One region of the Peribacillus sp. TH16 genome, then DNA from elsewhere that is predicted to be linked to it. Evidence: a T-box and tRNA genes for the amino acid it is inferred to sense, from the RefSeq annotation. Region 1 holds a T-box; the other holds one or more tRNA genes.
What was found. The T-box of region 1 lies ahead of pheS (phenylalanine--tRNA ligase subunit alpha). A T-box ahead of a tRNA ligase gene usually reads a tRNA of that ligase, here a tRNA-Phe.
Positions count from the first base shown of each region.

Region 2: it encodes a tRNA-Phe, which carries the amino acid that the T-box ahead of pheS (phenylalanine--tRNA ligase subunit alpha) is inferred to sense. The anticodon was not compared.

Region 1 covers NZ_JAEKEM010000009.1:1,387,250-1,392,886, forward strand. Annotated here, with positions in the region: gene pheT (phenylalanine--tRNA ligase subunit beta) at 21-2,435, opposite strand; gene pheS (phenylalanine--tRNA ligase subunit alpha) at 2,463-3,503, opposite strand; T-box leader at 3,563-3,802, opposite strand; gene JFV29_RS20765 (TrmH family RNA methyltransferase) at 3,847-4,605, opposite strand; gene sspI (small acid-soluble spore protein SspI) at 4,728-4,937, shown strand; gene JFV29_RS20775 (general stress protein) at 4,972-5,358, opposite strand; gene JFV29_RS20780 (general stress protein) at 5,549-5,637, opposite strand, start outside.
Region 2 covers NZ_JAEKEM010000009.1:2,247,793-2,253,429, reverse strand. Annotated here, with positions in the region: rRNA gene JFV29_RS24925 (23S ribosomal RNA) at 1-392, shown strand, start outside; rRNA gene rrf (5S ribosomal RNA) at 509-624, shown strand; tRNA gene JFV29_RS24915 (tRNA-Val) at 637-712, shown strand; tRNA gene JFV29_RS24910 (tRNA-Thr) at 724-799, shown strand; tRNA gene JFV29_RS24905 (tRNA-Lys) at 820-895, shown strand; tRNA gene JFV29_RS24900 (tRNA-Leu) at 905-986, shown strand; tRNA gene JFV29_RS24895 (tRNA-Gly) at 995-1,069, shown strand; tRNA gene JFV29_RS24890 (tRNA-Leu) at 1,082-1,170, shown strand; tRNA gene JFV29_RS24885 (tRNA-Arg) at 1,180-1,256, shown strand; tRNA gene JFV29_RS24880 (tRNA-Pro) at 1,266-1,342, shown strand; tRNA gene JFV29_RS24875 (tRNA-Ala) at 1,360-1,435, shown strand; tRNA gene JFV29_RS24870 (tRNA-Met) at 1,462-1,538, shown strand; tRNA gene JFV29_RS24865 (tRNA-Ile) at 1,549-1,625, shown strand; tRNA gene JFV29_RS24860 (tRNA-Ser) at 1,644-1,736, shown strand; tRNA gene JFV29_RS24855 (tRNA-Met) at 1,841-1,914, shown strand; tRNA gene JFV29_RS24850 (tRNA-Asp) at 1,921-1,996, shown strand; tRNA gene JFV29_RS24845 (tRNA-Phe) at 2,019-2,094, shown strand; tRNA gene JFV29_RS24840 (tRNA-His) at 2,112-2,187, shown strand; tRNA gene JFV29_RS24835 (tRNA-Gly) at 2,192-2,265, shown strand; tRNA gene JFV29_RS24830 (tRNA-Ile) at 2,272-2,348, shown strand; tRNA gene JFV29_RS24825 (tRNA-Asn) at 2,361-2,435, shown strand; tRNA gene JFV29_RS24820 (tRNA-Ser) at 2,437-2,527, shown strand; tRNA gene JFV29_RS24815 (tRNA-Glu) at 2,531-2,602, shown strand; gene JFV29_RS24810 (TraR/DksA C4-type zinc finger protein) at 2,643-3,392, opposite strand; gene JFV29_RS24805 (1,4-dihydroxy-2-naphthoate polyprenyltransferase) at 3,538-4,458, opposite strand; gene JFV29_RS24800 (isochorismate synthase) at 4,756-5,637, shown strand, end outside.

The DNA.
Region 1 (5,637 bases):
AGGAGGCTGTCTTTTTGAAATTATCCTCGTAGTTCTGCGCCAGCTTTTTCTTTAACAGCCGCAAGTACATTATCATGTGCTTTTGTTATATCCTCGTCCGTTAGTGTGCGTTCCGGATCGAAGTATTTCAGTGAGTAAGCGATGGATTTCTTACCTTGCTCCATTCTTTCACCTTCGTATAAATCGAAGATGCCCACTTCTTTCAGCAGCTTTCCACCGGCTTCTATAATAATGCTTTGAATGTCCCCAGCTTTTGTTGCTTTATCAACAACAAGCGCGATATCGCGTGTGGTCGATGGGTAGCGCGGAATGGTTTCATAGGCAATTGGCGCCACTTCCGCTTCAGCTAATGCTTTTAAGGAAAGTTCAAAAATGTATGTTTCTTTAATATCCAAGTCTTTTTGAACCGTTGGGTGCACCTGTCCGATGAAGCCAATCACTTCACTATTCAACAGTACCTCAGCTGTCCGTCCTGGATGCATATCATTGATTTCCGCTTGGCGATAACTGATTTGATCAGCTAAACCTAGTGTATCGAATAACGCTTCAATCACGCCTTTAGCTACATAGAAATCCACGGGTTTCTTTTCGCCTTGCCATAGGTGGGATTCCCATAGTCCTGTGATAGCCCCAGCAATATGTTCTTTCTCTTCAGGAAGCTCTTGTCCATCCTGCTTAAAGAATACTGAACCGATTTCATATAAGGCAAGTGAATCCAGTTGGCGAGCATTATTGTATTTCACGACTTCTAATAATTGTGGCACGATGCTCAAGCGCAATTGGCTTCGTTCTTCACTCATTGGCATTGCCAAACGAATGGATTCGCGAGTCTCCAATGCGAATTGGGCCGCTTTTTCCTGGCTCGTTAGTGAATAGGTTACTGCTTGGTAAAGGCCTGCTCCTTCAAGGGTACGGCGAGCTTTCCGACGTTTGATTTGATAGTCCGTCAATTGACCTGGAGTTGCTGAACCGATTGGCAACGTTGCGGGAATGTTGTCATACCCATATAAACGTGCCGCTTCTTCAACTAAATCCGCTTCAATCGTAATGTCACCGCGGCGGGTCGGGACTGTGATTGTGAACGTTTCATTGTCAAGCTCTACTCCAAATTGCAGGCGTTTGAAGATCGACTCTACTTCAGATACCGTCATGCCAGTACCAAGAAGTGTGTTGATTTTTTCAAGTGTGATGCTTATTACAGCAGGTTCCATTGTTAATTCGTCAACTTCTGCTGTTCCTTGCAGAATTGTACCGCCTGCATACTGTGCAATTAATTGAGCAGCACGCTCTCCAGCTTCACGTACCCTGGCTGGATCGACTCCTTTTTCAAAACGGGCACTGGCTTCACTGCGTAAACCGTGGTCTTTTGAAGCTTTACGAACAACGGTACCGGCAAAATAAGCACTTTCAATAATTATATTCGTTGTATCATTTTTCACTTCGGAATTAGCTCCGCCCATCACTCCAGCAATTGCAACCGGCTCGTTGCCATTGGTGATTACTAAATGTTCAGGTGTCAAAGTACGTTCCGTTTCATCCAATGTGACCACTTTTTCTGCATCTTTTGCTCTGCGAATGACAATTTCTTTTGAACCAAAACGATCATAATCAAATGCATGTAGCGGTTGACCATATTCAAGCAAAATGTAGTTCGTAATATCGACTACGTTATTATGCGGACGAATACCTGCAGACATAAGGCGAGTCTGCATCCAAAGCGGTGACGGACCGACTTTTACATCTTTGATGATTTTAGCGATGTATAATGGATTATCTGCTTTCGCTTCCACTTTGACACTAATATAATCTGATGCTTTTTCAGATGCTTCTTCATTCTCGATAACCGGCCATTTTACTTCCCGACCAAGAATAGCCCCTACTTCGTAGGCAACACCAAGCATGCTCAAAGCGTCAGAGCGGTTTGGGGTTAAGCCAAGTTCCAGCACTTCATCGCTTAAGCCAAGCTCTTCTAATGCATCTTTACCTACTTCCGCATCATTTGGAAACACGAAGATGCCTGTTGCATAGTCTTTAGACACAAGCTTGGATTCAAAACCCAATTCTTGAAGCGAACAAATCATACCGTGTGATTCTTCTCCGCGAAGTTTTGCTTTCTTAATTTTGAAGTTGCCCGGAAGCACAGCGCCGACAGTAGCCACTGCGACTTTTTGACCTTTATCGACATTCGGTGCACCACAGACGATTTGAACGGGATTTTCTAACCCGATATCGACTAGACATTTATTCAATTTATCGGCATTTGGATGCTGTTCACGTTCAAGTACATGTCCGATGACAACTCCTTTAAGCCCTTCACTTTTCTTTTCTACCCCTTCAACCTCAATACCGCTTTTTGTGATTTTGTCAGCAAGCTCTGTTGCATTGATGCCGGAAAGGTCTACATAATCTTGCAACCATTTATATGATACAAACATGGTAGGTCCTCCTTTTTAAAATAAAATTTATGCTTCGTGATGATGGAATTGTTTTAAGAAACGAACATCATTTGTATAGAAGTGACGGATATCATCCACACCGTATTTCAACATTGCGATTCGTTCCACACCGATTCCAAAAGCGAATCCTGAGTATTTTTTCGAATCGAATCCAGCCATTTCAAGTACGTTCGGGTGAACAATCCCGCCGCCCAGCACTTCAATCCAGCCTGTTTGTTTACAGACGCTGCAGCCTTTTCCACCGCAGATTTTACAAGAAATATCAACTTCAACAGATGGTTCTGTAAATGGGAAGAAACTTGGACGAAGACGGATTTCACGGTCTTGACCAAATACTTTTTTCGCAAACACGTCAAGCGTACCTTTCAGGTCGCTCATGCTGATGTTTTCATCGATGACCAGGCCTTCAATTTGTTGGAATTGATGGGAGTGTGTCGCGTCATCGTTATCACGGCGATATACTTTACCAGGACAAATAATTTTAACAGGGCCTTGGCCTTTATGTTTTTCCATCGTTCTAGCTTGTACCGGTGAAGTGTGTGTACGCATTAGGATTTCTTCTGTGATGTAGAAAGAGTCCTGCATATCACGTGCCGGATGGCTTTTCGGCAGGTTTAATGCCTCAAAATTGTAGTAGTCGCTTTCGACTTCTGGACCTTCTGCAACTGTGTAACCCATACCGATGAATAAATCTTCAATTTCTTCTACAACACGTGTTAATGGGTGAAGATTCCCCTTGTTAACAGGTCGTCCTGGAAGTGTAACATCAATGGTTTCTGTTGCTAGCTTTGCATTGACAGCAGCTGTTTCAAGAGCTTTTTGTTTCTCCTCAATTTTTGAAGCGATTGCTTCACGAACATCATTAGCAAGAGCACCGATTTTCGGCCGTTCCTCCGCTGACAATTTACCCATGCCACGCAATACCTCAGTGATAGGCCCTTTTTTCCCTAAATAAGAAACACGGACTTCATTCAGTTCCTTTAGTTCGGAAGCTGCGGCAACTTTTTGCAACGCTTCTTCCTGCAGTTCTATTAAACGTTCCTGCATCATGTCTTCCTCCTTTATTTTCCTTTTGTAAAAATAAACACAAAAAAACCCCAATCCCAGAAAGGGACGAGGTTTATGTATCGCGGTACCACCCTTATTAGTGCACAAGCAAAAAAACTTCGCACTCACTTCATAAAAATAACGGCTCTTCACCGGAACATTTTTCGGACCCTATGTCTTCCCAATGCCAACTCGAAAGGCGAATTCCCTTAAGCAGCGCCATAAAAATGCTTTCAGTCACGGCATTTTTTCCCTGGTTATGGATATCTTAAGTTACTACTCTTTGTCATCGTTGTTTTCATTATAAAATTCTGTTTTATTATATTATAATTCGTCAGCCGTTTCAAATTGATTTTCGTAAATGGTACATTAAAATCCCAGCCGCAATCCCTACATTAAGAGATTCGCTTTTCCCGTAGATAGGGATATAGAGGTTTTTCGTAGTTTTCTCTAGCAATCCCTTTGCTACTCCCTGTCCTTCATTACCAACAAGCAAAGCAAATCGAGAGGACTTTTCCACTTCTTCAAATGGCGAGGCTCCTTCAAGGGCTGTGCCGTAAACCGGTGTGCCTTTTTGCTTCAATTCATCGATGATTTCAGAAAGGTTTCCTTTGATGACAGGCATATGAAACAGGCTTCCTTGCGTCGAACGGACCACTTTCGGATTATACAGATCTGCACAGCCTTCGCCGAGAATGACAGCATCTATTCCAGCCGCATCTGCCGTCCGAATCATCGTTCCGATATTCCCTGGATCCTGTACCGCATCTATCAACAATAGTTTATCCGGATTAATGGACGCCATACTAATTGATTTCTGCTCACATACAGCTGCAATTCCCTGAGGGGTCTCTGTATCACAAATCGCTTTCATAATATCATTTTTAACATAAATGACTTCTGTGCCTTCTAGTGTAAAATGGGCAGGCATTTCTGTTTCTTCATTAACAATCACTTCAATGACGATTTCTTCTTTTAACGCTTCTTCAACGAGGTGAAAGCCTTCGACTAAATATTTCCCTGTTTTGTCGCGCTCTTTCTTCGTCAATAGCTTTTTCCATTGCTTCACTTGCGGGTTTTTTACGGATTCAATATATTTCAAGGGTAAACGCTCCTTTAACTTTACACTGATTGTCCTATTATAACGCAATTTACATACATATTGCATGCCAGTTTGTGAAATGCTATTAATGTGAGTCATTATGTGTAAGAGGAGGAATAAATGTGAATTTAAACCTAAGGAATGCGATCATTCAAAACGTAACCGGGAATACTCAAGAGCAGCTAGAAGACACGATTGTCGATGCAATTCAGAATGGCGAGGAAAAAATGCTTCCTGGATTGGGCGTATTATTCGAGGTCATTTGGCAAAATTCATCTGAGCAGGAAAAACATGAAATGATTACTGTTCTCGAATCAGGATTAAAAAAATAACAGCCCTCGCAGGCTGTTATTTTTTTGTATTCGCTTACTTCGGCACTACTTTATCAAAGCCTGACTTTAGTTCATCGATAGATACTTCTTCATCGAGCAGCAAGATGAATTTTTTTGCGCTCACTTCTTCAAGCATCGCTTTTGTCTCATCATAAGAGTAGCCGTATTTCGTGAAAAAGCTGCGTAAATCTCCAGATCCTTCATCTGTGAAGTAGTGGAAGATTCTTAAAAAAAGAGTGTCCTCCTTATCCTGATTGGCGATGATCAGGATATCCGTATGTTCATTTCCAAGCTGCACATCATTTTTTATATTAGCTGCTACTGTCATTTGGGGGCCAGTAACGCCTTTAGCTTGTAATTCTTGAATTGCAGCAAGTAGTTCCGGATTAGAGTCAAAAACACCATATACGTTTTTTTCCATGTTTCTCCCCCTCCTTGTTACTCTACTTAGAATAAATTCCTTTGTAATTATACCTTGCGGCTTGATCAATAAACAAGCAAATTGTCTAATGAGAAATCCTAACCAATCATTAAAGGAATCCTTTGCATAAAAGGATTTCCACCCATTCCTTAAAAAAATAACAGCCTTGCGCAGGCTGTTATTTTGCGTCTTATAGATTATCGGTGTTAATTCGATTTTTGATGTATTCATCTTGCATGATATCCTTTTCTTCTTGCTGCACACTTTCAACATTCGGGT
Region 2 (5,637 bases), 860 kb from region 1:
CGGCTCATCGCATCCTGGGGCTGTAGTCGGTCCCAAGGGTTGGGCTGTTCGCCCATTAAAGCGGTACGCGAGCTGGGTTCAGAACGTCGTGAGACAGTTCGGTCCCTATCCGTCGCGGGCGCAGGAAATTTGAGAGGAGCTGTCCTTAGTACGAGAGGACCGGGATGGACGCACCGCTGGTGTACCAGTTGTCTTGCCAAAGGCATAGCTGGGTAGCTACGTGCGGACGGGATAAGTGCTGAAAGCATCTAAGCATGAAGCCCCCTCGAGATGAGATTTCCCATAGCGCAAGCTAGTAAGATCCCTGAAAGATGATCAGGTTGATAGGTCAGAGGTGGAAGCGTGGCGACATGTGGAGCTGACTGATACTAATAGATCGAGGACTTAACCACGCTTTAAAAAATGAAATACCTTCTTATTATCTAGTTTTGAAGGAATGAAAATTTCTTCTTGCATTTTTTCAAAAAGACGTTATAATAATAAATGTCTTAAAAAAATGTTAACATTGTTTGGTGGCGATAGCGAAGAGGTCACACCCGTTCCCATTCCGAACACGGCAGTTAAGCTCTTCAGCGCCGATGGTAGTTGGGGGTTTCCCCCTGTGAGAGTAGGACGCCGCCAAGCAGTTACACATATGGAGGATTAGCTCAGCTGGGAGAGCATCTGCCTTACAAGCAGAGGGTCGGCGGTTCGATCCCGTCATCCTCCACCATTTTTACACCTGCCGGTGTAGCTCAACTGGTAGAGCAACTGACTTGTAATCAGTAGGTTGGGGGTTCAAGTCCTCTTGCCGGCACCATCTTTTATTATTAAACGTACGAGCCATTAGCTCAGTTGGTAGAGCATCTGACTTTTAATCAGAGGGTCGAAGGTTCGAATCCTTCATGGCTCACCATTATATTATGCGGGTGTGGCGGAATTGGCAGACGCACCAGACTTAGGATCTGGCGCCGCAAGGCGTGGGGGTTCAAGTCCCTTCACCCGCATCTTTCATGCGGAAGTAGTTCAGTGGTAGAATACAACCTTGCCAAGGTTGGGGTCGCGGGTTCGAATCCCGTCTTCCGCTCCACTTTTCGTATGTGCCGGGGTGGCGGAACTGGCAGACGCACAGGACTTAAAATCCTGCGGTAGGTGACTACCGTACCGGTTCGATTCCGGTCCTCGGCACCATCTTAATATGCGCCCGTAGCTCAATTGGATAGAGCATCTGACTACGAATCAGAAGGTTGTAGGTTCGACTCCCGCCGGGCGCACCATGTTTTTTGCGGGAAGTAGCTCAGCTTGGTAGAGCACTTGGTTTGGGACCAAGGGGTCGCAGGTTCGAATCCTGTCTTCCCGACCACGTGATTTCTAATGAATGGGGCCTTAGCTCAGCTGGGAGAGCGCCTGCCTTGCACGCAGGAGGTCAGCGGTTCGATCCCGCTAGGCTCCACCATTTTTCATCAAAACTTATATTATATTGGCGGTGTAGCTCAGCTGGCTAGAGCGTACGGTTCATACCCGTGAGGTCGGGGGTTCGATCCCCTCCGCCGCTACCAATAAATATAAGGACCTTTAGCTCAGCTGGTTAGAGCAGACGGCTCATAACCGTCCGGTCGTAGGTTCGAGTCCTACAAGGTCCACCATGTAATTTTTTTAGCCACGGAGGTATACCCAAGTTCGGCTGAAGGGATCGGTCTTGAAAACCGACAGGGGAGTCAAATCCCGCGGGGGTTCGAATCCCTCTACCTCCTCCATTTCTTTAAAAGCAGCAAGTTGTTTTGAAACAACCTTTACATAGAGGAAGCGGAAGAAACAATTTACACGAAAACTTGATGCGAAATCGTTTCATTATTACCGTCGCGGGGTGGAGCAGTCCGGTAGCTCGTCGGGCTCATAACCCGAAGGTCGCAGGTTCAAATCCTGTCCCCGCAATTATTAGGTCCCGTGGTGTAGCGGTTAACATGCCTGCCTGTCACGCAGGAGATCGCGGGTTCGATTCCCGTCGGGACCGCCATTATAAAATTTAATACAAATGTGGCTCAGTAGCTCAGTCGGTAGAGCAAAGGACTGAAAATCCTTGTGTCGGCGGTTCGATTCCGTCCTGAGCCACCATTATTTCAAAAATTACGGCGATTGTGGCGAAGTGGTTAACGCACCTGATTGTGGTTCAGGCATTCGTGGGTTCGATTCCCATCAGTCGCCCCATTTCGCGGGTGTAGTTTAGTGGTAAAACCTCAGCCTTCCAAGCTGATGATGAGGGTTCGATTCCCTTCACCCGCTCCAATTTATGGGCCTATAGCTCAGCTGGTTAGAGCGCACGCCTGATAAGCGTGAGGTCGATGGTTCGAGTCCATTTAGGCCCACCATATTCATATTGTTCCGCAGTAGCTCAGTGGTAGAGCATTCGGCTGTTAACCGAACGGTCGTAGGTTCGAGTCCTACCTGCGGAGCCATGGGGAAGTACTCAAGAGGCTGAAGAGGCGCCCCTGCTAAGGGTGTAGGTCGCGTGAGCGGCGCGAGGGTTCAAATCCCTCCTTCTCCGCCATTTGGCCCGTTGGTCAAGCGGTTAAGACACCGCCCTTTCACGGCGGTAACACGGGTTCGAATCCCGTACGGGTCATAAAAAAGAAGCATACATTCTGTATGCTTCTTTTTTTTATTTATTTCTCTTCATTGATATAACTATCTTTTTGTTTATAAGGAATGTCTCCAAGCTGAGATTCAACGTTTTCTTCATCTAATGTATCTTCATAGTTCTTTTGCTTTTTATTCGGGATACCCCTTATTTTTTTTCCTTCGATATCATTTGCTACAAATCCTTCATAGTCTTCAGGAAATCCATCGGTTTCATCTTCTGTTTTATAAAGATTATTATAGCTGTCATGATCGCCCATGTAATCCGCAGGTGTTTCAGATGTACCAAATTTGGCTACTTCGCCAAAGCTATCTTCTTTATCTACTATTTCACTTCCATGACGGTTTTCAAAATTATTTCCCTTTGATGGAATCAGTACGTCTTCTTCAACTGGTCGATCTTGTATAGTCGGTCGTTCTGGGGCGTGCTCGACACAGTAGAGAGTGGTAGGGATGGCTTCAAGCCGTTCAAAAGGGATTTCAGTATCACAGGTTTTACAATGGCCATAGAAGCCTGCATCTATCGCATTCAATGCATTCTTGACTTTTTCCATTTCAGATTGTGCATGCTCATCTAGTGCCTGGTTTCTTTCCATTTCGAATAATTCGGTTCCAAGGTCAGCGGGATGATTGTCATAGGAGGATAGTTCCCCTACAGATTCTGTCTGACTTTTATTTAGAAGTGATTGTTCATCATTTTTTAGCCTATTATTCAGTTCTTCTTTTTCTATAAGTAGTTCTTTTTTTAAATGTTGCGTTTGTTGTTTGGTTGCCATGTTTATTTCACTCCTTCGAAAGTCTATATCTCATTTGAATAATGGTTGGATGGGTGTCTTATTCATTACCCGAATCGGAGGGGAGGGAAACAAATTGGATAGGAAGCAAAAAAGGACTGAGTCAAATCGACTCAGTCCTTAGAGATTAAATAAGATAGCTGATGAATAATCCAATGGCCATAAGCAGGCCGAAGAAGGTGTTCGTTTGGGCCGTGGCTTTCATCGCAGGGACCATCGTAATAGGTGAAGTTTTACCTACGAAGCCTTTGATAGCTGCCAAGGCTTTCGGAATGCTTAGGAAGGCAAGCAAAATCCATGCTGTAACGCTTCCAGCTAGGACTAATCCTACTAGCCATAGGTAAGAGAAGGCAAACATAATCGCCATAAATGTTAAGGCATTTTTTCTGCCCATTACTACAGGCATCGTTTTTCGACCGTGTGCCTTATCTCCGTCATGGTCACGGAGGTTATTGGATAAATTGATTAACCCAACTAAAATTCCGCTTGGTATTGCAATTAAGATAGCTGTGGTAGAAACAAAACCAGTTTGAATGAAAAAGGCAATCAAGATTATCAGAAAGCCCATAAACAATCCAGAAAAAAGTTCTCCAAATGGTGTGTATGAAATAGGCAGTGGACCGCCAGTGTAAAGGTAGCCGACAAGCATACAGACCAGTCCTACCCCAGCAAGCCACCAAGATGATACAGCACAGATATAGATTCCAAGTATCAGTGCGATGCCATACATACTAAGGGCTAAGGTCATGATGAGTTTTGGAGTCATGCCATGACGGACAATGCCACCACCTATGCCAACAGATTCTTCTGTATCCAAGCCTCTCTTGAAATCATAGTATTCATTGAATAAGTTCGTTGCAGCTTGAATCAGGATACTTGCAATCATCATGGCTGCAAATAGTAGCCAATTTACGCCATCTTCTAAAAGTGCAATCATAGTTCCAAGTAGGACTGGAACAAAAGCTGCGGTAAGTGTATGTGGACGAATTAACTCCCACCAAATTTTCCAGGTTCGTTTAAGGGGAAGGTCGTCGTATTCTGTTTGCATTATTTCTCTCCTCAAAATCATTATTAGTTCCCTTGAATTATATCAAATATTGAAATTGTTCACAAAAGGTTATCCTATTTAGTGTAGGAAAAGTGGTGGGAAGTGTCAATTGAATTTCATAGACGATCACTTCCAATATCAAGGGTATTCTACTTCATTCACTAAGAATCATATAATAAGGAAAAAAGCAGTCATGAATCGTTCGATAAAGGGGCGTTTTATTGACATTGGGTTGAAGAGAGGTGTATCTTTAAATAGGTTAAAAAGCTTTTAAAATGTACATTTGGGGGGATTTTTTTGGCTATCTCAGAAGAAACTCAACAGTTTCAGGGACTGGCTTCAGCTATACAAAAGGCAAAGGACTTGAATGGTCAAGTTCTATTCAGTCATATTAAGAAAATAAATTGCAACAACCCCCTTTCATTTTATCAAGCTGGAAGAGAACGGTATGCGGGTGAACGCTTTTTCTGGGAGGACCCTGCAAAAGAAATAACCATTACTGGTTTAGGCAACGTTAAGAAACTCCAAGCGGCATCAAATGCCGACCGTTATAGAGAAGTCGAAATGAGCTGGATCAAACTGCAGAATACTGCTGTCAAAACAGGAGTGACCGATGTAGAAGCAACTGGTCCTTTACTCTTTGGTGGCTTTTCTTTTGATTATGAAACTAACAGTACGCTCCTTTGGAACCAATTCGGGGACAATCTGTTTTATATACCTGCCTTCATGCTATCGCTAGTGGGGGAGCAAGCTTACTTAACGACAAACCTACTTTGTTCACCGGATGATTCAGAAAAACTCTTCATAGATATGATAAATGAACGGGAATCTTTCCTTATCGAAAGCTTGAATGGCACCGAACTGCGTGCCAATACTCTTGTTAAGCAGAAGGAAGTCAAACCTAAGGAATGGAAGCAGACGGTTGCAGAGGCTGTTGAGGAAATCAAGACAACAGATCTCGACAAAATTGTTTTGGCAAGAGAGCTGCGCCTTGTGTTTGAGCGCTCCATTGATTCAGAGAAAGTACTCGAGCAATTGATTGCTGAGCAGCCATTAAGCTATATTTTTAGTTTGGAAGCGGGCGGTGACTGTTTCGTGGGTGCAACTCCTGAGCGTTTGATAAAGAAGCAGGGTAATGAAGTCTTTTCTACCTGTCTTGCAGGATCGATGGGACGGGGG